Regions from separate parts of the Streptomyces sp. CWNU-52B genome, predicted to be linked through region 1. Evidence: riboswitches for the same ligand, from Rfam matches in the RefSeq annotation. Region 1 holds a riboswitch; each other region holds the start of a gene.

Region 1 (7,725 bases):
CCGGATCGGCCATCGCGATCCCCCTGCTCGGCGCGACCGGTGCGAGTGCCGCCAGCGGCACGACCTGGGACGCGGTCGCCGAATGCGAGAGCGGCGGCTCGTGGAGCGCCGACCAGGGCAACGGACGCTTCGGCGGCCTCCAGATGACCCAGGAGACCTGGGAGTCGCACGGCGGCCTCGACTACGCGCCGAGCGCCGACCAGGCCAGCCGCTCGCAGCAGATAGCCGTCGCCGAGAAGGTCCTCGCGGACGAGGGCACCAGCGCCTGGCTGACGTGCGGTCTGGTGGCGGGTCTGACGCAGGACTCCGACTCCGCCGACGTCGACACGGGCCTCGCGGAGGGCACCGGCGACGCGTCGTCCGACTCGGCCGGCTCGTCCGGCTCGAAGGGGGACGACGGCGCGAAGTCCGACGACACGGACTCCGGCTCGGACTCCGCGGACGACTCCGGCTCGGGCTCGCACGGTCTGGACGGCTCGGCCGGCGGCGGCACGTCGAAGAGTGACGACTCGGGCAAGTCGACCCCGAAGGCCGAGGCTTCGGCCGAGGCGGAGGACGAGAGCGCCTCGGGCCGTCACCGCGGCACCGCCGACGAGGTCGACACCGCGCCCCGCGCGGACGACTACGCCGGCCGGCACGCCTCGCGCAGCGACAGCGCCTCGCGCGTCCTGGCCGACGAGGGCTTCTACGCGATCCGTTCCGGCGACAGCCTCTCGAGCATCGCCGACTCCCTCGGTGTCGAGGGCGGATGGAGCGAGCTCTACGCCGACAACAAGGACAGCATCGGCGCCGACCCGGACTTCATCATTCCCGGTCAGCGCATCGTCGTCGACAGCTGAACGGTGTCCGGCGCGCGTACCGGCCCCATGGCGGGCGGGCGCCGGGCGAGCGGCGAGCAAGTGGTGATCAAGCTGCCGAATCGGGCGAAAATCAGCGGTAGTTCGCGTTGAATGTCCGATTTGGCGAAGTGAGAGATGGATCTCAACGACCCTGATCGTCTTTGAAATTCGGCGGACCCCGTGTCTACGGTCGTGACCGCTCGCCATTGGTGAGCCCCGACGGTCGCACGCCGAATCCTGCCAACGGCCGTACGGGAACAGTCGTCGCGTAAAGCGCCGTAGGCAGGAGCGGGGGACCCAAGGTAAGTGCCGGACCCGGTCGTCGAGACCGGGCACGGCTTGGGGTTAAGCCGCGTGACAGCAGTGTCGCGCGGCCGGGCAACTCACTCGGCCCGAACCCGACAGCTCACCTCGCAGGCGTCGGTGAGGGGATCACTTCATGCTGCTTTCGAGCAAGGGCAAGCACCGTCGCCCGTCCAAGGCCGGCCGCATCGCCACGCTGGCCGGTGTCACCACCGCCGCCGTCGCCGTCCCGCTGATGGGCGCCTCGGGGGCCTCCGCCGCCTCCACCTCCGAGTGGGACACCGTCGCCCAGTGCGAGTCCGGCGGCAACTGGTCGATCAACACCGGCAACGGCTACTACGGCGGCCTGCAGTTCTCGTCCTCCACCTGGGCCGCGTACGGGGGCAACTCGTACGCCTCCACCGCCGACCAGGCCTCCAAGTCCCAGCAGATAGCCGTCGCCGAGAAGGTTCTCGCGAGCCAGGGCAAGGGTGCCTGGCCGAGCTGTGGCGTGGGCCTGTCCGGCGCCTCGACCGGTGGCGGCTCGGCTCCCTCGGACTCCGGCTCCTCGGACTCGGGCAGCTCCTCCGGCCAGAGCACCGCGCCGTCGCAGCAGCAGAACACGCAGCCCTCCGAGGAGCGTGCCTCGCGTTCCCAGGACCGCCCGGCGGCGAAGAAGACCGTCGAGACCCCGACCGGCAAGAAGGTCGAGAAGGGTGACGGCGAGTACAAGGTCGTCAAGGGGGACACCCTCAGCGAGATCGCCGAGAAGGAGAACGTCAAGGGCGGCTGGCAGAAGCTGTTCAAGCTGAACGACGACATCGTCGACGACGCCGACTTCATCTTCCCGGGCCAGCAGCTGCACCTCAGCTGACACCCGGCGGTCGCGTCACGTCACGTGGTGCCGGTCGAGGCCCTGGCCGCTCAGCCTCGGCCGGCAGGTCGGAGCGCGTCTTCGCCTCCGGTCCGCATCCGACTCGTGACTGAACCACAGGGCGCTCATATCCGTGTCCTTCATAGTGGAGGTCCGTGAGGGCCACCCCCGTCCCCCACGGGCCCCCGCTCCGGTGCGTCATCCCCCGTACGCGCCGGAGCGGGTTTTTTCGGTCCCGTCTTTGTTCCGTTCGGAAACAATTTCCTCTCGGTTCCAGCCAGGAGACGGTCAGGGGGCGGACGATCCCCGGCAGCCGGTTAGGCTCATCCCGCGGGCCCACCACAGGTCTGCGCCCAACCGGGCCTTCGGCCCGGCGTAGCTCGCGTCACATCCCAGAAGGAGATGCTCGTGCCGTCCATCGACGTCGTCGTAGCCCGGGAAATCCTGGACTCCCGAGGCAACCCCACGGTCGAGGTCGAGGTCGGCCTCGACGACGGCAGCACGGGTCGTGCCGCCGTTCCGTCCGGCGCCTCCACCGGTGCCTTCGAGGCCGTTGAGCTCCGTGACGGAGACCCCAACCGCTACCTCGGCAAGGGTGTCGAGAAGGCCGTCCTCGCCGTCATCGAGCAGATCGGCCCGGAGCTCGTCGGCTACGACGCCACCGAGCAGCGCCTCATCGACCAGGCGATGATCGACCTGGACGCCACCGACAACAAGGGCTCGCTCGGCGCCAACGCCATCCTCGGCGTATCGCTCGCCGTCGCCCACGCCGCCTCCGAGGCGTCGGACCTGCCCCTCTTCCGCTACCTGGGCGGACCGAACGCGCACCTGCTGCCGGTCCCGATGATGAACATCCTCAACGGTGGGTCGCACGCCGACTCCAACGTCGACATCCAGGAGTTCATGATCGCCCCGATCGGCGCGGAGTCCTTCTCCGAGGCCGTGCGCTGGGGCGCCGAGGTCTACCACACCCTCAAGAAGGTCCTGAAGAGCCGCGGCCTGTCCACCGGCCTCGGCGACGAGGGCGGCTTCGCCCCGAACCTCGACTCCAACCGCGCGGCCCTCGACCTCATCGTCGAGGCCATCAAGGAAGCCGGCTACACCCCCGGCGAGCAGGTCGCCCTCGCGCTGGACGTCGCCGCGTCCGAGTTCTACAAGGACGGCAAGTACGAGTTCGAGGGCAAGTCCCGCTCGGCCGCCGAGATGACCGAGTACTACGAGGAGCTCGTCGCCTCGTACCCGCTGGTCTCCATCGAGGACCCGCTGTACGAGGACGACTGGGCCGGCTGGAACGTCATCACCGAGAAGCTGGGCGACAAGGTCCAGATCGTCGGCGACGACCTCTTCGTCACCAACCCCGAGCGCCTCGCCCGCGGCATCGACGAGGGTTCCGCGAACGCCCTGCTCGTCAAGGTCAACCAGATCGGTTCGCTGACCGAGACCCTGGACGCCGTCGAGATGGCGCAGCGCAACGGCTTCAAGTGCATGATGTCCCACCGCTCCGGCGAGACCGAGGACGTCACCATCGCGGACCTCGCGGTCGCCGTGAACTGCGGCCAGATCAAGACCGGCGCCCCGGCCCGCTCGGACCGCGTCGCCAAGTACAACCAGCTGCTGCGCATCGAGGAGATCCTCGACGACGCGGCGGTGTACGCGGGCCGCAGCGCGTTCCCGCGGTTTCGCTCTGCGAACCAGTAGGCACAGCGCTCTGCGAACCAGTAGGCACAGCGCTCTGCGAACCAGTAGGCACGGCGCTCCGCGAACCAGTAGGCACAGCGCTCCGTGAACCAGTTGGCACAGCAAGGGCTGACATTCGTTTGAGCAGGGCTGACACCCTGTGAAGGAAGCGTCGTACGTACGTCCCCGTACCCGGTCCCGTACCGTGTGCGGGGACGTACGTACGTGAGGGCCCGGCTAGACCGGCTCGGGGAGGCGGGACCATGGCTGTGAAGGACCGGGACCGGTTCTCCACCGCGACCAGGATCAAGCTGCTCGGTGAGCAGACGGCGGCCCGTGTCTACCGCTCCCAGACCAAGCGGCAGGCCCGCCGTTCGCGGCTGACCGGCCGGGCCGCACTCCTCGCCCTGGTCCTGTGCTCGCTCGTGCTGGCTCTCGCCTATCCCATAAGGCAGTACGTCTCCCAGCGGGCCGAGGTCGCCGATCTGCAGCACCGGCGCGAGCAGGCCCGCGCGCGGGTCGAGGAGCTGCGCGACCTGAAGGCGCGGTGGCAGGACGACGCGTACGCCGAGCAGCGCATCCGGGAGCGGCTGCACTATGTGATGCCGGGCGAGACCGGCTACATCGTGATCGACCCCGACGCGGCGAAGAAGACACGTACGGACCGCACGGCGGCCGACCGGGCCTGGTACGCCAACGTCTGGGACGGGGTCGACAAGGCCGACGCCGCCGACCGGTGAACCGTCCCACCCACGACCGACGAGAAAGACACAGACCCAAGGCATGGAAACGCCCCCGCCGCCCACTCCCCGCACCGAGCCGACCGACGCTGACGTCGAGGCTTTCAAACAGCAGCTCGGGCGGCCGCCGCGCGGGCTGCGCGCGATCGCGCACCGCTGTCCGTGCGGTCAGCCGGATGTCGTCGAGACGGCTCCGCGCCTTCCCGACGGCACGCCGTTCCCGACGACGTACTACCTGACGTGCCCGCGTGCGGCCTCCGCGATCGGCACGCTGGAGGCGAACGGCGTCATGAAGGAGATGACGGAACGTCTCGCCACGGACCCCGAGCTGGCCGAGGCGTACCGGGCCGCCCATGAGGACTACATCGCCCGCCGTGACTCCATCGACGTGCTCGAAGGCTTCCCGAGCGCGGGCGGGATGCCGGACCGGGTGAAGTGCCTGCACGTCCTGGTGGCGCACTCCCTGGCGGCGGGTCCGGGGGTGAACCCGCTCGGCGACGAGGCGATCGCGATGCTTCCGGAGTGGTGGCGCAAGGGCGCGTGTGTGGTGCCGGGCGTGGATGCGCCCGTGGGTCTCTAGGGGCGCGGGGGACCGCGCAAGGGGGGATCGGGGGCGGAGCCCCCGAGGTGGGGACGGGAATGGGTAGGGGCGGCGGGGGCGAGAAAGCGCCTGGGGGCGGCCTCCCTGAACGATCGCAAGGAGACCACTGTCATGACTCGCGTCGCCGCCGTCGACTGCGGTACCAACTCGATCCGCCTGCTCGTGGCGGACGTGAACCCGAGCACGGGCGAACTCGTGGACCTGGACCGCCGGATGACGATCGTCCGGCTCGGCCAGGGCGTGGACCGCACGGGCCGCCTCGCCCCAGAGGCCCTGGAACGGACCTTCGCGGCCTGCCGCGAGTACGCCGAGGCCATCAAGGAGCACGGCGCCGAACGCACCCGCTTTGTGGCGACCTCGGCCTCCCGCGACGCCGAGAACCGGGACGACTTCGTCCGCGGTGTCCTCGACATCCTGGGGGTGGAGCCCGAGGTCGTCTCCGGCGAGCAGGAGGCCGAGTTCTCGTTCATGGGCGCCACGAAGGAGCTGACGGGCCGCGACGACCTCGCCAGGCCCTTCCTGGTGGTGGACATCGGCGGCGGCTCCACGGAGTTCGTCGTGGGCGACGACCACGTGCGGGCCGCCCGCTCGGTGGACATCGGCTGCGTACGGATGACGGAACGGCACCTCGTCCGGGACGGCGTGGCCGGCGACCCGCCGACCGAGGAGCAGGTGCGGGCGATCCGTGCCGACATCGAGGCGGCTCTCGACCTGGCCGAGGAGACCGTGCCGCTGCGTGCGGCGGGCACGCTCGTCGGACTGGCCGGATCGGTCACCACCGTCTCGGCGATCGCCCAGGGCCTCCTGGAGTACGACTCCGCCGCCATCCACCACTCCCGGGTCTCCTACGACCGCGTCCGCGAGATCACCGAGCGGCTGCTCACCGCCACGCACGCCGAGCGCGCGGCGATCCCCGCGATGCACCCGGGCCGCGTCGACGTCATCGGCGCCGGCGCCCTGGTGCTCCTCGCGATCATGGAGCGGACCGGCGCCCGGGAGGTCGTGGTGAGCGAGCACGACATCCTGGACGGGATCGCGTGGAAGGCCGCGGAAGAAGCAGTCGCGGCAGAGGCAGAGGCAGAGGCAGCGGAAGCCGAGCGAGCTCGCTGAACCGCGGCCTCGACTGAGCAGGTCGGCTGCCGTATGAGCGCCCTTCGCGGGCCTCGGGAGGGTCTGGAAACGGCCTCGCGCGCACCCCGGCGGAAAACTTCGTGAAGTTCTTCACAAGAGAATCGGCCCTGTTGAGGGAGGTTTTTGTCCTTCCGGGTCCGTCCGGGGGCTCGGAGGGGTCCCGGACATGATCAACAGGCTGTTTCGAGGGTGCTTCGTTCGTGTGAAGAAGGGGGTCGGTCCAGTGGCTCCGCGGGGCCGGAGTGGCAGCTCAGGCGGCATTGACAACGGGTCGCGCGGTGCGCTGGTTCCCTCATTGGATCATGACCTGGATCACGTGGGCGGGGCAGTGTAACAGAGGGCGGGTAGGAGCTTGTGAAGGGGCGCACGAGCTACCCCCCTGAGGCGGGTGGATACTCGATGGCATGAGCACCACGGAGCGTCCCAGGATCCTCGTAGTAGGCGGTGGGTACGTAGGCCTGTACGCAGCTCGGCGCATCCTCAAGAAGATGCGCTACGGCGAGGCGACCGTCACGGTCGTCGACCCCCGGTCGTACATGACCTACCAGCCCTTCCTCCCCGAAGCAGCCGCCGGCAGCATTTCGCCTCGGCACGTCGTCGTCCCGCTGCGACGCGTGCTGCCCAAGGCGGAAGTCCTCACCGGCCGGGTCACCACCATCGACCAGGACCGCAAGGTCGCCACCGTCGCGCCCCTCGTGGGTGAGGCGTACGAGCTGCCCTTCGACTACCTCGTCATCGCGATGGGCGCGGTCTCCCGCACCTTCCCGATCCCCGGCCTCGCCGAGCAGGGCATCGGCATGAAGGGCATCGAGGAGGCCATCGGCCTGCGCAACCACGTCCTCGAGCAGCTCGACAAGGCCGACTCCACGACCGACGAGGATGTCCGCCGCAAGGCGCTGACCTTCGTCTTCGTCGGCGGTGGCTTCGCGGGTGCGGAGACCATCGGCGAGGTCGAGGACATGGCCAGGGACGCGTCGAAGTACTACAACAACGTCTCCCGCGAGGACATGCGCTTCGTCCTCGTCGACGCCGCGGACAAGATCCTTCCCGAGGTCGGCCCCAAGCTCGGCCTGTACGGCAAGGAGCACCTCGAAGGACGTGGGGTCGAGGTCTACCTCTCCACCTCCATGGACTCCTGCGTCGACGGCCACGTGGTCCTGAAGAACGGCCTGGAGGTCGACTCCAGCACGATCGTGTGGACGGCCGGCGTCAAGCCCAACCCGGTGCTCTCCCGCTTCGGTCTGCCGCTCGGCCCCCGTGGTCACGTGGACACCCGGACCACCCTCCAGGTGCAGGGCGCGGACTACATCTGGGCCGCCGGCGACAACGCCCAGGTCCCGGACCTCGTCGGCCGCAAGGCCGGCAACGAGAACGCCTGGTGCCCGCCGAACGCCCAGCACGCGCTGCGTCAGGCGCGGGTCCTCGGCGACAACGTCATCTCCGGTATGCGGGGCTTCCCGCAGAAGGAGTACAGCCACGCCAACAAGGGTGCGGTCGCCGGTCTCGGCCTGCACAAGGGCGTCGCGATGATCGTCATGGGCAAGATGAAGATCAAGGTCAAGGGCCGGCTGGCCTGGTACA
Region 2 (7,725 bases), on a different contig from region 1:
GGACCGGCGCTGCACCCTGGCCTGCCGTGATCTCTGGATCGCTGGAACACCCTCACCCCATAACCTAATGTACGTCCTGTACATTTTTTACAGGACCTCTCCCGGAGGAGGCGTGTGTCATGAACCGACCGCCGGCCCGACCGTTCGCCCGACCGTCCGCCCGCCACGCGCTGCCCGAGTTCACCGAGCGCACCGGTTCGGGGACGCGGACCATGGACCCGTACTCCAAACTCCTCGAAGAGCGGATCGTGTTTCTCGGGACGCCGATCGACGACACCTCGGCGAACGACGTGACGGCGCAGTTCATGCACCTCGAGTACCAGGCACCCGACCGGGACATCTCCCTCTACATCAACTCCCCCGGCGGCTCGTTCAGCGCGATGGCCGCCGTCTACGACACGATGCGGTTCGTCAGCTGCGAGGTGGAGACCATCTGCCTGGGGCAAGCCGCGTCGGCCGCCGCGGTGCTGCTGGCGGCGGGCACCCCGGGCAAGCGGTACGCGCTGCCGGGCGCCCGCGTGCTGATCCACCAGCCGTCGCTCTCCGAGCCGGTCCAGGGGCAGGTGTCCGACCTGGCCGTCCAGGCCGACGAACTGGCCCGTACCCGTACGCGTCTGGAGGATCTGCTCGCCCTGCACACGGGGCAGAGCCGGGAGCGGATCGCCGCGGACATCGAGCGGGACAGGATCCTGGACGCCCCCGGGGCGCTGGAGTACGGGCTGGTCGACCGGATCGTCCCGAGCCGCAAGGCGGCCCTCGGCGCGTCGGGCGCGAGGTGAAGCGCGGATGCTCCCACCCGAGTTGCCCCCGCTGCCGGCACTGACACGGGCCGAGGCCGAGTTGATCGACCGCTATCTGGAGGTCGTCGATCTGCTCGGCCGGATCAACCCGGCACACGCCGGCGACACCTACCGCGGACTGCGCGCGGCCCAGGCCCTGGTCGGCAAGGCCACCGCGCTGCGGGACGCCCTGGCCCTGATGCACCAGCGGGGTGAGCACGAGGTGCACGCGCCGACCCTGGCGCGGGCGCTGCGCGTCCTGGACGGTGAGCGCCGGGCGGGCCGCGTCGCTCTGCCGCCCGGCTCCGACACCTGACGTACACCCCGTGTCCCGGCGTCACGCAGGCAGGCGACGAGGCGTCCGGGCCGGGAGCGAAACGGACCAGACGGTGTACCCCCGGACGGCGTAGAAAGTGCTGCCTTTACAGGCCCCCGGGAGTTGCGCAACACGCGCGTCCCCGAGGCGGGATCAGCCACTCCTGTGCTGGTGCGGGGGTCAACGACGTTCTCGACACCCACCCGTGAAACGGGCTGTCCACCCGAACGGGTGAGTGGTGAGTAAGCCCACAAATCGCCGGTTCCACTCGGCATTTGGGACATCGGTGCGTCAAGATCCCTTCCGACGACAAGCCCCCGCCAGCAGCGGCGGGGCGGTCCGGGCGGACGCCGAGTCCTGCCGCTGCCCGGATGACCGGTCGACAGAAGTGGATCGGCAGGAGTGGAGGACCCAAGCACGACGGGTCGCCGGAACGGTCACGCCATGGCCGGGCCGAGCTGCCCTTGGGGTGAAGCCGCAGCAGCGGCCGGGCAACTTCGCCAGCCCGAATCCGACAGGTCATCCTTCACAGGCGGCTGACGAAGGGTTGCGCATGTCTGCGCTCAATCGTGTCCCGTCGCTGTTCACCAGGGCCGGTACCGCATCGGCTCTCACCCTCGCCGCTGTCGGCGGCGGCATAGTGGCCCCGGGCTTCGCGTCCACCGCCGAAGCGGCCACACCCGCGACGAAGGCACTTCAGGTGGCGGCCTCCAAGAAGGGTTCCCTGTACAAGTACGGGGCCGCGGGGCCCAAGCGCTTCGACTGCTCGGGCCTGACGCTGTACTCGTTCAAGAAGGCGGGCAAGAGCCTGCCCCGTACGGCCGCGGCCCAGTACAACAAGACGAACCATGTCTCCGCCTCGAAGCGCAAGCAGGGGGATCTGGTCTTCTTCCACTCGGGCCGGAACGTCTACCACGTCGGCATCTACGCCGGGAAGGGACGGATCTGGCACTCCCCGAAGACCGGGGAAGTGGTGAAGCTCCAGAAGATCTGGACGAAGAGCGTCTGGTACGGCCGAGTCAGGTGATCTGCCCGCGAGGTGGCCGTGGCGATCACCACGGCCATCTCGCCCACCTCGTGAGGCCCCGGATGTGTTTTCGACGGCGGAATGGTTAGCCGTTCACCCATGGCCGAACGTCAGCACCCCCGAGCACACCTCCAGGAACACCTCCAGGAGCACCCCGAGGAGCGCGACGAGACCCGTCTGGAGCGCGCCGACCGGAACTTCAACGAGCTCCTCCAGGAGCTGCGCGTCACCCAGACCGGCGTTCAGATCCTCTTCGCCTTCCTGCTGACCCTGGCCTTCACCCCGCGGTTCCCGTCGCTCGACACGGTGCAGCGCACCACCTACGTCGTCACCCTGCTCCTGTCGGTCCTGGCGGCCGCCCTCTTCACGGCGCCCGCCGCACTGCACCGCCGGCTGTTCCAGCAGGGCGCCAAGCCCCAGATCGTGCACGTCTCGTCCCGTCTCGCACAGGTCGGCCTCGCCGTGCTCGCGGTCGCTCTCGCCGGTTCCGTCCTGCTCGTCGTGGACGTGGCGCTGGGACGTACCGAAGGCATCCTGGCGGGCGCGGCCACTCTGGTCGTGTGCACCGGCCTGTGGGCGGTCATGCCCCACCTGGTGAAACGGGCCGCCGACAAGACCGCGGCCGCCGGCAGCGGCACGGACGCCGAGGCCGACGCCACGGTCGACGGAGCATCCGACGGCAGAACCCCGGCCGACACGCAGCCCCCACCCGCCCGTCCCCCGAACGAGTGAAAGCGGGCGCAGGCCTCAGTCGGTCCGCGCCGACTGCGCCGGTACCGCCCAGGGGAGCACGATCGACACGGTCTTACCGCCCTCGCTGGTGGGCCGGACCAGGAGCCTGCCGCCGCTCTCCGCGGTCAGCCAGCGGATGATCACCAGTCCGCGGCCGTTGTCCTGCTGGACGGCCGCGGGCAACCGCTGCGGGAAGCGCGGGTGGCTGTCGGTCACCCCGATGCACAGTTGTTCGTCACGGTCGAGCTCGATGTCCACCGTAAAGGTGGGTGACAGCCCGAATGTGTGCTGTACCGCGTTCGTGGCAAGTTCGGAGACGATGAGCCGGACCGTGTCGGCGGCCTCCGAGCCGGACGGGAGTCCCCACTCCGCCAGGACGTCGGTCACGTACCTACGGGCGGCCGAGACCGAGGCGGGATCGCTCGGCAGAGTGACGGATGCTTCCTGGTGATCTGCCATGCGACGTAGTCCCTTTCCCACGGGACCGGAACCCCACCCGAAGAGGATGACTTCGGGCACGGTCCCGGACTGGTGCTTGCGCCAGAGTGCCACTACCTCGGCGTTCTTGGTGCCGATCCACCAAGATATGCATATATCTGTCGCTCGAAGCGGTGAACTCTACGGCGGTCGACCATATTTGGGCATGGACCCGGTTTCTCCTCTACCGTCGGCGTGACGCCGAGCGCCACAGCGTCGGCGCGACGGTCGGAAGGAGACGGCCATGCAGCACGGCCCCGCGGTGCGCCGCCGTAAACTCGGCGCCGAACTGCGTGCTTTACGTGCCCTCGCGGGCCTCACGAGCGGTGAGGCGGCCCGCCGCGTGGGCTGGCACCAGTCGAAGGTGAGCCGGATCGAGACCGGCCGCAGCGGCGTCAAGCCCGCGGACGTACGACTGCTCCTGGACGCGTACGGCGTCGAGGACCCGGCACAGTACGAGTTGCTTGTCGTGCTGGCGGGCTCCGACGAGGACGGACGGCACCACTGGTGGCGCGCCTACCGGGGCCTCCTGCCGACGACGTACAGCGATTTCATCAGCCTGGAGTCGCAGGCCGGCGCGATGCGCACGCTGGAGAACTCCGTCGTGCCGGGCCTCCTGCAGACGCCCGAGTACGCCCGTGAGGTGACGCGCGCCGTCGTGGGCGCGGCGCTCGACGACGAGGTCGACGCACTGGTGCGGGTGCGCCTGGCGCGCCAGGACGTGCTGCGTTCGAATCCGCCGCTCCGGCTGAGCGCCGTCCTGGACGAGGCGGTGCTCCGGAGGACCGTCGGCGGCCCGGAGGTCATGGCGCGTCAACTGGAGCGGCTCCAGGAGGCCGCGCACCTCCCTCACGTGCGGATTCAGGTGCTGCCGTTCGGAGTTGGCGCCCAGATCGGCATCACCGGGCCTTTCGTAATGTTTTCTTTTCCGAACAAATCTGATCTGGATGTGGTTGTTCTCGACCACTTGACGAGTAGCCTCTACCTCGAACGGAAAGAAGACCTTCAGGCCTACAGCAAGGCCTTCGACTCCCTTCAGGTCCACGCCCTTTCGCCCAAGGACACGTTGGATTTCCTCGCCGGTGTCACTTCCGGCGCATAAGGAGGCACCATGGCCGCCATGCCTCGGTACGTACCTTCCAGCACACGACTGCACGGTGTGCGGTGGCAGCGCAGCAGCCGCAGCACAGGAATGAACAACTGCGTCGAGACCGCCCGTCCGGGCTCCGGCCCCTGGGCCGGTCTGCTCGCGGTGCGCGACTCCAAGAACACCTCGGGGCCCGCCCTGCTCTTCGACCCCGTGGCCTGGGAGGGCTTCATCGGCGCGTTGTGAGGATCACGTCCACGGCCCGGTCGAGCTGCCCGTCGGTGAGATCCGCGCGGGCGGTGAGCCGCAGCCGTGAGACGCCGTCCGGCACCGAGGGCGGACGGAAACAGCCGACGGCCAGACCCGCCGCACGGCAGTCCGCCGCCCAGCGCAGCGCCCGCTCGGGAGAGGGGGCGCGCACGGAGACGACCGCCGCGTCCGGCCGTACGGCTTCCAGGCCCTCGGCCGTCAGGCGTTCGTACAGAGTCGTCGCCACCGCACGCGCGCGCGTGGCCCGTTCCGGTTCCCCGCGCAGCAGCCGCAGGGCCGCCAGGGCCGCGCCCGCCGACGCGGGTGCCAGCGCGGTGTCGAAAATGAAGGTGCGGGCCGCGTTGACCAGATGGTCGATGACGTGGGCCGGGCCCAGGACGGCGCCGCCCTGGCTGCCGAGCGACTTCGACAGCGTGACGGTGGTGACGACGTCGGGCGCGCCCGCGAGCCCCGTCGCCCACGCCGCGCCACGCCCGCCGTCGCCGAGCACTCCCAGACCGTGCGCGTCGTCCGTCACCAGGGCCGCGCCGGACTCCCGGCAGACGACGGCCAGCTCCGCCAGCGGGGCCGCGTCGCCGTCCACCGAGAAGACCGTGTCGGACACGACGATCGCGGGCCCGGTGCGCGTGCCCAGCGCCTTGCGGACTGCGTCGGGGTCGGCGTGGGCGACGACCTGGGTGGTGCCGCGCGCGAGACGGCAGCCGTCGATCAGGGAGGCGTGGTTGCCCGCGTCGGAGACGACGAGGGAGCCGTGCGGCGCGAGCGCGGTGACGACGGCGAGGTTGGCCGCGTAGCCGGAGGAGAAGACGAGGGCCGACTCGAAGCCGCAGAACGCGGCCAGTTCGCGCTCCAGTTCCGCGTGCAGTTCGGTGGAACCGCTGACGAGCCGGGAGCCGGTGGCACCGCCGCCCCACGCGCGGGCGGCCCGCGCGGCGGCCTCCGTCACCTCGGGATGCCGGGCCAGGCCCAGATAGTCGTTTCCGGCGAGATCGAGCAGCGCGGAGTCGGCGGGGCGCGGACGCAGCGTCCGGACGAGTCCGGCCCGCCCGCGGGCCAGCGCCTGCTCGTCGATCCACGCGAAGGGCGACTGCGCCATGTGTCCTCCGGGCCGTGAGGTCGAGGGTGTCCCGGGAGAGGGTCCGGACACGACGTTCCGCCCGGCCGCCCCCGACTGCCTTTTGTAGGCACCGCACAGACCCTAGCCCGGCCACCAGACGCCCATGATGTGGCAATGTCCACACGTCGAGCCGACTCTGTTGTCCGGTTCCTCCTTGGCCCGGCGAGGTCGGATAGGCCAGGATCGGACCCCATGGACCTGCTGAACACGCTGCTGGACAAGGGGCTTCGGCGCGAGCTGCCGACCCGCGACGAGGCGCTGGCCGTGCTGGCCACCTCCGACGACGAACTCCTCGATGTGGTGGCCGCGGCCGGCAAGGTACGCCGCCACTGGTTCGGCCGACGGGTGAAGCTGAACTACCTCGTCAACCTGAAGTCGGGCCTGTGTCCCGAGGACTGCTCCTACTGCTCGCAGCGGCTCGGCTCAAAGGCCGAGATCCTCAAGTACACGTGGCTGAAGCCCGACCAGGCGTCGCAGGCCGCCGCCGCGGGGCTGGCGGGCGGCGCCAAGCGGGTCTGTCTGGTGGCGAGCGGACGCGGGCCGACGGACCGTGACGTCGACCGGGTCTCGGACACCATCAAGGCGATCAAGGACGGGCACGAGGGCGTCGAGGTGTGCGCCTGCCTCGGGCTCCTCTCGGACGGCCAGGCCGAGCGGCTGCGCGAGGCGGGGGCGGACGCCTACAACCACAACCTCAACACCTCCGAGGCCACGTACGGGGACATCACGACCACCCACACGTACGCGGACCGCGTGGACACGGTCCGCAAGGCGCATGCCGCGGGCCTGTCGGCCTGCTCCGGTCTGATCGCCGGGATGGGCGAGAGCGACGCGGACCTCGTCGACGTCGTCTTCGGACTGCGGGCGCTCGACCCGGACTCGGTGCCGGTCAACTTCCTGATCCCGATGGAGGGCACCCCGCTCGCCGGGGAGTGGCACCTCACACCGCAGCGGTGTCTGCGGATCCTCGCGATGGTCCGGTTCGTCTGCCCCGACGCCGAGGTGCGGATCGCGGGCGGGCGCGAGGTCCACCTCCGTACGATGCAGCCCCTCGCGCTGCACCTCGCCAACTCGATCTTCCTCGGTGACTACCTCACCAGCGAGGGACAGGCGGGCCAGGTGGACCTGGACATGATCGCGGACGCCGGGTTCGAGGTGGAGGGCACCGGCGAGGTGACGTTGCCGGAGCACCGGGTCACCGCCGCCGCGCGCGGAGGATGCGGTTCCGGTTCACCCGCGGAGGCCGGCTGCGGCTCGCACGAGGGCGCGGACGCGGGGTGCGGCGCGCACGAGGGCGGCGGGTGCGGTCCCCGCGACTCGGCCGCCGAGGAGGAGCCGGTTCCCGGCGCAGCCCGGGTCTCCGCGGCGCGTACGGACCTGGTCGCGGTACGCCGCCGGGGCGCCGGAACGGATCTCGCACCCAATGCCTGACCTGCCCCCGCCCGGCCCCTCCCGCTCCCCCTTCCTTCCCCCGGCCCCCTCCCCTTCCGTACGTGAGCTGCTCGATCTCGACCGGCGGCACGTCTGGCATCCGTACGGGCCGATGCCCGGCCGGCAGGAACCGCTCGTCGTGGAGTCGGCGAGCGGGGTACGGCTGCGGCTGGCCGGCGGGACCGACGAGCTGATCGACGGGATGTCGTCCTGGTGGTCGGCGATCCACGGCTACAACCACCCGGTGCTCAACGAGGCGGCCCACGACCAGCTCTCCCGGATGAGCCATGTGATGTTCGGCGGCCTCACGCACGAGCCGGCCGTACGGCTGGCGAAGCGCCTTGTCGACATGTCGCCCGATGGTCTTGAGCACGTCTTCCTCGCGGACTCCGGGTCGGTGTCCGTCGAGGTCGCGGTCAAGATGTGCCTCCAGCACTGGCGTTCGCTCGGCCGGCCCGGCAAGCAGCGCCTGCTGACCTGGCGAGGTGG
Region 3 (7,725 bases), on a different contig from region 1:
CGCCCCCGGAGAGATTGGGCGCCGAGGCGGTCTCGGGCAGCTGCGGGAGGTCGATGACGTTGATCCGCAGGAGCCGTCCGGCGGACGTGACCGCGCCGATCTCGCCCTGTGCCGTCGCCGGGACGGCCGAGATGATCAGATCGTGCTTGACGCGCCGGCTCTCGCTCTCCCCGAAGGGGTCACCGTTGGCCGTACGCGCGAGCAGCGCCGTCGACGACAGGAGCACCCGGCACGGGTCGTCCGCCACCTGCAACGGGACGGCCGTGGCGGCGGAACCGGCGGACTCCAGCAGCACCGTACGCCGGTCGGTGCCGAACTTCTTGGCCACCGCGGCCAGTTCGGCCGACACCAGCTTGCGCAGCTCGGCGTCCGAATCCAGGATGCCGGTCAGCTCGTCGATCTCGCCGTTGAGCCGGTCGCGCTCGGTCTCCAGCTCGATGCGGTCGAACTTGGTGAGCCGGCGCAGCGGCGTGTCCAGGATGTACTGCGTCTGGATCTCGCTCAGGGAGAAGTGCTCGATCAGGCGCTGCTTGGCCTGGGCGGAGTTCTCGCTGGAGCGGATGAGGCGGATGACCTCGTCGATGTCCAGCAGCGCGACGAGCAGGCCCGCGACCAGGTGCAGCCGGTCGCGCTTCTTGGTGCGGCGGAACTCGCTGCGGCGGCGCACGACGTCGAAGCGGTGGTCGAGGTAGACCTCCAGCAGCTCTTTCAGGCCCAGCGTGAGGGGCTGGCCGTCGACCAGTGCCACGTTGTTGATGCCGAAGGACTCCTCCATCGGCGTCAGCTTGTAGAGCTGCTCCAGGACGGCCTCGGGCACGAAGCCGTTCTTGACCTCGATGACCAGGCGCAGACCGTGGGCGCGGTCGGTGAGGTCCTTGACGTCGGCGATGCCCTGCAGCTTCTTCGAGCCGACCAGGTCCTTGATCTTCGCGATCACCTTCTCCGGGCCGACGGTGAAGGGCAGTTCGGTGACGACGATGCCCTTGCGGCGCGCCGTCACGTTCTCCACGGCCACCGTCGCGCGGATCTTGAAGGTGCCGCGGCCCGACTCGTACGCGTCCCTGATCCCGGAGAGGCCGACGATCCGGCCGCCCGTGGGCAGGTCGGGTCCCGGGACGTGCTTCATGAGCGTCTCGAGATCGGCGCCGGGGTGGCGGATCAGATGGCGGGCGGCGGAGATCACCTCGCCGAGGTTGTGCGGCGCCATGTTCGTCGCCATGCCGACCGCGATGCCCGACGCGCCGTTGACCAGGAGGTTCGGATACGCGGCCGGGAGGACGACCGGCTCCTGCTCCTGGCCGTCGTAGTTCGGGCTGAAGTCGACCGTGTTCTCTTCGATCGACTCCGTCATGAGGGAGGTGGCGTCGGCCATCCTCGCCTCGGTGTACCGCATGGCGGCCGGCGGGTCGTCGTTGCCCAGCGAACCGAAGTTGCCGTGGCCGTCGACCAGGGGCAGCCGCATGGAGAAGGGCTGGGCCAGGCGGACCAGGGCGTCGTAGATCGACGCGTCGCCGTGGGGGTGGAGCTTACCCATGACCTCGCCGACGACGCGGGCGCACTTCACATAGCCGCGGTCGGGGCGGAGCCCCATCTCGTTCATCTGGTAGACGATGCGGCGGTGCACGGGCTTGAGGCCGTCGCGGGCGTCCGGCAGGGCTCGGGAGTAGATGACCGAGTACGCGTACTCGAGGAAGGAGCCCTGCATCTCGTCGACGACGTCGATGTCGAGGATGCGCTCCTCGAAGTCGGCGTCGTCATCGGGTCGCGGGGTCTTCGTGCTGCGGCGGGCCATCGCTGCTGCGACTCCTTCACGGTCTCTGCCGGGGCATGAACGGGTTCTGACGCGGTCCATTGTGGACCGGAGTACTGACAACGCGGACCACGACCCGTCCGTACGGGCCTCGTGGGGCGGGTGCGTGACCGCCTCAACAGGCCACGTGGACCGCGGTTCCAGCGACCTCGGCAGACCTCGGAACCCCGGTTCCGACCGTTTGCCAAGATCCCCGGACGCTATCGCGTCACCGCCCGTACGAAGCCCGGGAGGTCGGCGTGCGACCGTTCGCGGGAGGCGTCCGGCGGCATCCGGAGGCGTCCGCAGGCTCGGCCGCCGAGGACGATACCGCCACCCGCGCCCCTCGGGTGCGGCCGTGCCGCCCTCCGCACGCCGCCGGAGGCCGCGTACCAGAGGGCGCCCGGGTGCTCGCTCTCGGCGTAGCCGACGCGGGAACTTCGCCAGCCGTCCGCGCGCTTGCATACAGTGGCACGACTAGCAGGAATTCAGCAGTTTTCCGCGATCGAAGGGACGTACATGCCCATGGGTCACACGGCCACAGCCGAGGCCGGTTCCGGCGGCCTGACAGCGACCGAGCACCGCCTGGCCAACGGCCTGCGTGTGGTGCTCTCCGAGGACCACCTGACCCCGGTCGCGGCGGTGTGCCTCTGGTACGACGTCGGCTCGCGCCACGAGGTCGAGGGCCGCACCGGGCTGGCCCATCTCTTCGAGCACCTGATGTTCCAGGGCTCCGGCCAGGTGAAGGGCAACGGCCACTTCGAACTGGTGCAGGGAGCCGGCGGTTCGCTCAACGGGACGACGAGTTTCGAGCGGACCAACTATTTCGAGACCATGCCGACCCACCAGCTGGAGCTCGCCCTCTGGCTGGAGGCCGACCGCATGGGCTCCCTGCTCGCCGCGCTCGACGACGAGTCCATGGAGAACCAGCGGGACGTCGTCAAGAACGAGCGCAGGCAGCGCTACGACAACGTCCCCTACGGGACCGCTTTCGAGAAGCTCACCGCCCTCGCGTACCCGGAGGGGCACCCCTACCACCACACGCCGATCGGGTCGATGGCCGACCTGGACGCGGCCACCCTCGACGACGCGCGCGCGTTCTTCCGCACCTACTACGCGCCCAACAACGCGGTGCTGTCGATCGTCGGCGACATCGACCCGGAGCAGACGCTGGCCTGGGTCGAGAAGTACTTCGGCTCCGTCGCCGGCCACGACGGCAAGCCCGCCCCGCGCGACGGCTCGCTCCCGGAGACCATCGGTGAGGAGCTGCGCGAGGTCGTCGAGGAGGAGGTCCCGGCCCGCGCGCTGATGGCCGCCTACCGGCTCCCGGAGGACGGCACGCGCGCGGCGGACGCCGCCGACCTGGCCCTGACCGTTCTGGGCGGCGGCGAGTCGTCCCGGCTCTACAACCGGCTCGTACGCCGTGACCGCACCGCCGTCGCGGCCGGGTTCGGCCTGCTGCGCCTCGCCGGAGCGCCCTCCCTGGGGTGGCTCGACGTGAAGACGTCGGGCGACGTCGAGGTCCCGGTGATCGAGACCGCCGTCGACGAGGAGCTCGCCCGGTTCGCCGAGGAGGGCCCCACGGCCGAGGAGATGGAGCGCGCCCAGGCCCAGTTGGAGCGCGAGTGGCTGGACCGGCTGGGCACGGTCGCGGGCCGCGCCGACGAACTGTGCCGGTACGCGGTCCTGTTCGGCGACCCCCAGCTCGCCCTGACCGCCGTCCAGCGTGTCCTCGACATCACCGCGGAGGAGGTCCAGGAGGTCGCCAAGGCCCGCCTGCGCCCCGACAACCGCGCGGTGCTGGTCTACGAGCCGACCGCCGCCGAGGAGACCGACGCCCCGGAAGAGACCGACGCCGCCGAGCACACCGGCGCCGCCGCTGAAGACACCGACGAGGAGGCGGCCAAGTGACCGAGCTCGCCACGATGGAGTTCCACCCGCAGCCCCAGGCCGGCGAGGCCAGGCCCTGGGCCTTCCCGGCACCCGAGCGCGGCGCGCTCGACAACGGCCTGACGTTGTTGCGCTGCCACCGCCCCGGCCAGCAGGTCGTCGCCGTCGAGGTCCTTCTGGCGGCCCCGCTGGAAGCCGAGCCGAAGGGCCTGGACGGCATCGCCACGATCATGGCGCGAGCCTTCTCGGAGGGCACCGACAAGCACTCCGCCGAGGAGTTCGCCGCCGAGCTGGAGCGCAGCGGCGCCACGCTGGACTCCTACGCCGACCACGCCGGCGTACGGCTCAGCCTCGAAGTCCCCGTCTCCCGGCTGCCCAAGGCGCTCGGCCTGCTCGCCGACGCCCTCAGGGCGCCCGCGTTCGAGGACGGCGAGATCGAGCGGCTGGTGCGCAACCGGCTCGACGAGATCCCGCACGAGAGCGCCAACCCGGCCCGCCGGGCCGCCAAGGAGCTGTCCCGGCAGCTCTTCCCGGCGACCTCGCGCATGTCGCGCCCGCGCCAGGGCACCGAGGAGACGGTCACCGCGATCGACTCGGCGGCCGTCCGTGCCTTCTACGAGCGGCACGTGCGCCCCGCCACGGCCACCGCGGTCGTCGTCGGAGACCTCACCGACATCGACCTCGACGCGCTGCTCGGCGACACGCTCGGCACCTGGACCGGATCGCAGGCCGAGGCGCGTCCCGTGCCGTCGGTGACCGCCGACGACACCGGCCGGGTGATCATCGTCGACCGCCCCGGAGCCGTCCAGACACAGTTGCTCATCGGCCGTGTCGGCGCCGACCGGCACGACCGCGTGTGGCCGGCCCAGGTGCTCGGCACGTACTGCCTCGGTGGCACCCTCACCTCCCGCCTGGACCGTGTCCTGCGCGAGGAGAAGGGATACACCTACGGTGTACGGGCGTTCGGGCAGGTACTGCGCTCCGCTCCGGACGGTACGGGCGTCTCGATGCTCGCCATCAGCGGCTCCGTGGACACCCCGAACACCGGCCCGGCGCTCGACGACCTCTGGAAGGTGCTGCGTACCCTCGCCGCCGAGGGCCTGACGGACGCCGAGCGCGACGTCGCCGTGCAGAACCTGGTGGGTGTGGCGCCCTTGAAGTACGAGACGGCGGCAGCCGTCGCGGGCACCCTCGCCGACCAGGTCGAGCAGCACCTGCCGGACGACTTCCAGGCGACGCTGTACCGGCAGCTCGCCGCGACCGGCACCGTGGAGGCCACCGCGGCCGCCGTGAACGCCTTCCCGGTGGACCGTCTGGTGACCGTCCTGGTCGGTGACGCCTCGCAGATCGAGGAGCCCGTCAAGGCCCTCGGGATCGGCGAAGTCAGCGTCGTGGCACCGGAGTAGGACCGGAGCAGGAACTGCGGCAGAGACCGCGGCAGGGAACTGCGGCAGGAACTGCGGCAGGGACTGGGACAGGCCCGGGTGACCCATCGGTCGCCCGGGTCTCTTCGTGTACTGGTTCGTCCACTGTTTATCCATATTGATGCGGAGGTTGCCTGTCTGCCCTGTGGCGTGCGCTACAAAAGCCGGGTTCCGTTTGTCGATCGAAAGCGGCCCCGCTTAGCGTCGGTCCGGCTGTTCGTCAGGCAGTGCGCCGCGTCCGCGGCACCGGACAGTCATCGCCGAGTCCCCGTACGGCGCGAGCCAGGGGAGCCGGGGACCCGTGTGTCCCTGGGGTGAATCGGACGCCCTTCCCGAAGGGGGTCTGTAGGAGACCTTCCTGCTCCGAACCCGTCAGCTAACCCGGTAGGCGAGAAGGAAGGAAAGGACCAGCCACTTCATGGCGTTCACCCGCGCCACGGGGAAGCACCGTCTTCCCGGTCGTATGACCCGCACGACCCGCTCGACCCGCAGGACGGTGGGAGTCGCCGCACTCGCCACCACCGGTGTCGTAGGCACCCTGGCGGCCCCCGCCCTCGCTGCCGAGAGCCCCGTCGAGCAGACCGGCCTCACCCAGGCGGTCACCCTCGGTGACTCGGTCGCCCAGGAGATCGACGCACAGGCGGCGGCCCAGCAGCAGGCCGCCGCCCAGACAGCGGCCAGGGAGAAGGCCGAGGCCGCCGCGAAGGAGCGCGCCGAGGAAGCCGCGGCGAAGGCCAAGGCGAAAGCCGAGAAGGAGCGCGAGGCCGAGGCCCGTGCGGCCCGCGAGGCCGAGCGCAAGCGGCTCAACGCGTTCACCGCGCCGATCACCGGCTCGTACGTCTCCACCGCCTACCAGGCCGGCGGCGGTGTCTGGTCCTCGGGCAGTCACACCGGCATCGACTTCCACGCCGCCAGCGGCACCGCCGTGCACGCGGTGGGCTCCGGCACGGTCGTGGAGGCCGGCTGGGGCGGTTCGTACGGCAACCAGGTCGTCCTCAAGATGAACGACGGCACGTACACCCAGTACGGGCACCTCTCGTCCATCGGAGTCTCGGTCGGCCAGACGGTCACCGGGGGAGAGCAGATAGCCCTCTCCGGGGCGACCGGCAACGTCACCGGAGCGCACCTGCACTTCGAGGCGCGCACCACCGCGGAGTACGGCTCGGACATGGATCCGGTCGCCTACCTCCGCTCGCACGGCGTGAACGTCTGACCGCGACACCCTGTCGAAGGCCCCGGCTCACCGAGCCGGGGCCTTCGCGTGCTCCGACCCCTTCCGGACACTTTCGTACCGGACGACTGCCTGTTCAGAGGCGCCGTGTGTCCAAAAAATATCCATGGATTCCCGGCTGCCTTCGGAATTTCCCGTTCTCTGCAATAGAGTCACCGAACAGGCGTCAATCGACCGCGTTTCGCGGGGATTAAGGCGGAGGTCCGGTCATGCGTATTCCCGCGCGCTCGGTATGCACGGCGATTCGTGACGACATCGTCGCGGGTGTCTACGAACGCGGCAGCCGGCTCACCGAGGAACTGCTCGCGCGCCGCTACGGCGTCTCGCGGGTCCCCGTGCGCGAGGCGCTGCGCACCCTGGAGGCGGAGGGGTTCGTGGTCACCCGCAGGCACGCGGGCGCGTGCGTCGCGGAGCCCACGGAGCAGGAGGCCGCCGATCTCCTGGAGATGCGTGTGCTGCTGGAGCCGCTGGGCGCCGCCCGTGCCGCGCAACGGCGCACCGAGGCCCATCTGAAGGTGCTGCGGGGTCTGGTCAGGCTCGGTCAGGAGCGGGCCAGGCGGGGGAACAGCGAGGACCTGCGCTCCCTGGGCGGCTGGTTCCACGAGACGCTCGCGCAGGCGTCGGGCAGCCCGGCGCTGACCTCGACACTCGGTCAGCTGCGGCACAAGATCGCCTGGATGTACTCGGTCGAGGCGCCCGCGCACCCGGCCGAGTCCTGGACCGAGCACGGCGCCATCGTGGACGCCGTCGCCCGCGGCGACAGCGACCGGGCGCGGGCGATCACGGCGCTGCACACCGAGCGGGCGACGAGCGCGCACCGGCTCCGCTTTCCCGGCGGGGACCGCGTCGAGCGTGTGAGGACTTCGCAACATCCCGTAAACACAGAGGGCCTGCGGCATTAACAGAAGCGCCGTATACAAAGAGAGTTATTCGGCAGGAGACTATTTCCGCTGCCTATTTTTCCGCGTGCCCGCAATTGCCGGGCACGTGATTTTCGTGTGCGCGGAAATCGGGGGCGGACGCGGATATCCCCGTCTCGGACGCGCCGTACCTCAATAGGTGTCGTGCCCTGTACGCGGCTGGCTCCGGACGTGCATACGGCGGAGCGGCGCCACCCGGGACGCGGGGGACGCCGCTCCGCCGTAAGAGATCCGCGAGACCGGTCCGTTCAGGCCGGTCGGACTGGCCGGTCGGACTGGTCTGGTCGGTCGGACCGATCAGGCGTGTCGGACGGTCAGACCGTCTCGGGGAGCTCCTGGAGGCCCTCGGCGACCAGCTTCGCCAGACGGTCGAGCGCGGCGTCCGCGCCCTCGGCGTCGGAGGCCAGCACGACCTCCTCGCCGCCCTGGGCGCCCAGGCCGAGGACCGCGAGCATGGAAGCGGCGTTGACG

Evidence for each region. Region 1 has a riboswitch for cyclic di-AMP ahead of ACLVWQ_RS18555 (transglycosylase family protein). Riboswitches for the same ligand answer to the same signal wherever they lie in the genome.
Region 2: another riboswitch for cyclic di-AMP. It lies ahead of ACLVWQ_RS15630 (C40 family peptidase); the one in region 1 lies ahead of ACLVWQ_RS18555 (transglycosylase family protein).
Region 3: another riboswitch for cyclic di-AMP. It lies ahead of ACLVWQ_RS27305 (M23 family metallopeptidase); the one in region 1 lies ahead of ACLVWQ_RS18555 (transglycosylase family protein).

Annotation. Positions count from the first base shown of each region.
Region 1 is NZ_JBLFJV010000019.1:157,667-165,391, forward strand. Features, by position in the region: gene ACLVWQ_RS18550 (transglycosylase family protein) at 1-839, shown strand, start outside; cyclic di-AMP (ydaO/yuaA leader) riboswitch at 1,104-1,274, shown strand; gene ACLVWQ_RS18555 (transglycosylase family protein) at 1,279-1,995, shown strand; gene eno (phosphopyruvate hydratase) at 2,398-3,693, shown strand; gene ACLVWQ_RS18565 (FtsB family cell division protein) at 3,936-4,412, shown strand; gene ACLVWQ_RS18570 (DUF501 domain-containing protein) at 4,456-4,992, shown strand; gene ACLVWQ_RS18575 (exopolyphosphatase) at 5,125-6,123, shown strand; gene ACLVWQ_RS18580 (NAD(P)/FAD-dependent oxidoreductase) at 6,549-7,725, shown strand, end outside.
Region 2 is NZ_JBLFJV010000013.1:145,903-153,627, reverse strand. Features, by position in the region: gene ACLVWQ_RS15640 (ATP-dependent Clp protease proteolytic subunit) at 120-779, shown strand; gene ACLVWQ_RS15635 (hypothetical protein) at 787-1,095, shown strand; cyclic di-AMP (ydaO/yuaA leader) riboswitch at 1,444-1,645, shown strand; gene ACLVWQ_RS15630 (C40 family peptidase) at 1,649-2,122, shown strand; gene ACLVWQ_RS15625 (DUF6328 family protein) at 2,222-2,854, shown strand; gene ACLVWQ_RS15620 (ATP-binding protein) at 2,870-3,313, opposite strand; gene ACLVWQ_RS15615 (helix-turn-helix domain-containing protein) at 3,576-4,433, shown strand; gene ACLVWQ_RS15610 (DUF397 domain-containing protein) at 4,443-4,664, shown strand; gene ACLVWQ_RS15605 (8-amino-7-oxononanoate synthase) at 4,648-5,784, opposite strand; gene bioB (biotin synthase BioB) at 5,998-7,236, shown strand; gene ACLVWQ_RS15595 (adenosylmethionine--8-amino-7-oxononanoate transaminase) at 7,229-7,725, shown strand, end outside.
Region 3 is NZ_JBLFJV010000030.1:105,983-113,707, forward strand. Features, by position in the region: gene ACLVWQ_RS27290 (DNA gyrase/topoisomerase IV subunit A) at 1-1,792, opposite strand, end outside; gene ACLVWQ_RS27295 (M16 family metallopeptidase) at 2,315-3,700, shown strand; gene ACLVWQ_RS27300 (M16 family metallopeptidase) at 3,697-5,085, shown strand; cyclic di-AMP (ydaO/yuaA leader) riboswitch at 5,352-5,509, shown strand; gene ACLVWQ_RS27305 (M23 family metallopeptidase) at 5,522-6,316, shown strand; gene ACLVWQ_RS27310 (GntR family transcriptional regulator) at 6,544-7,236, shown strand; gene ACLVWQ_RS27315 (HPr family phosphocarrier protein) at 7,569-7,725, opposite strand, start outside.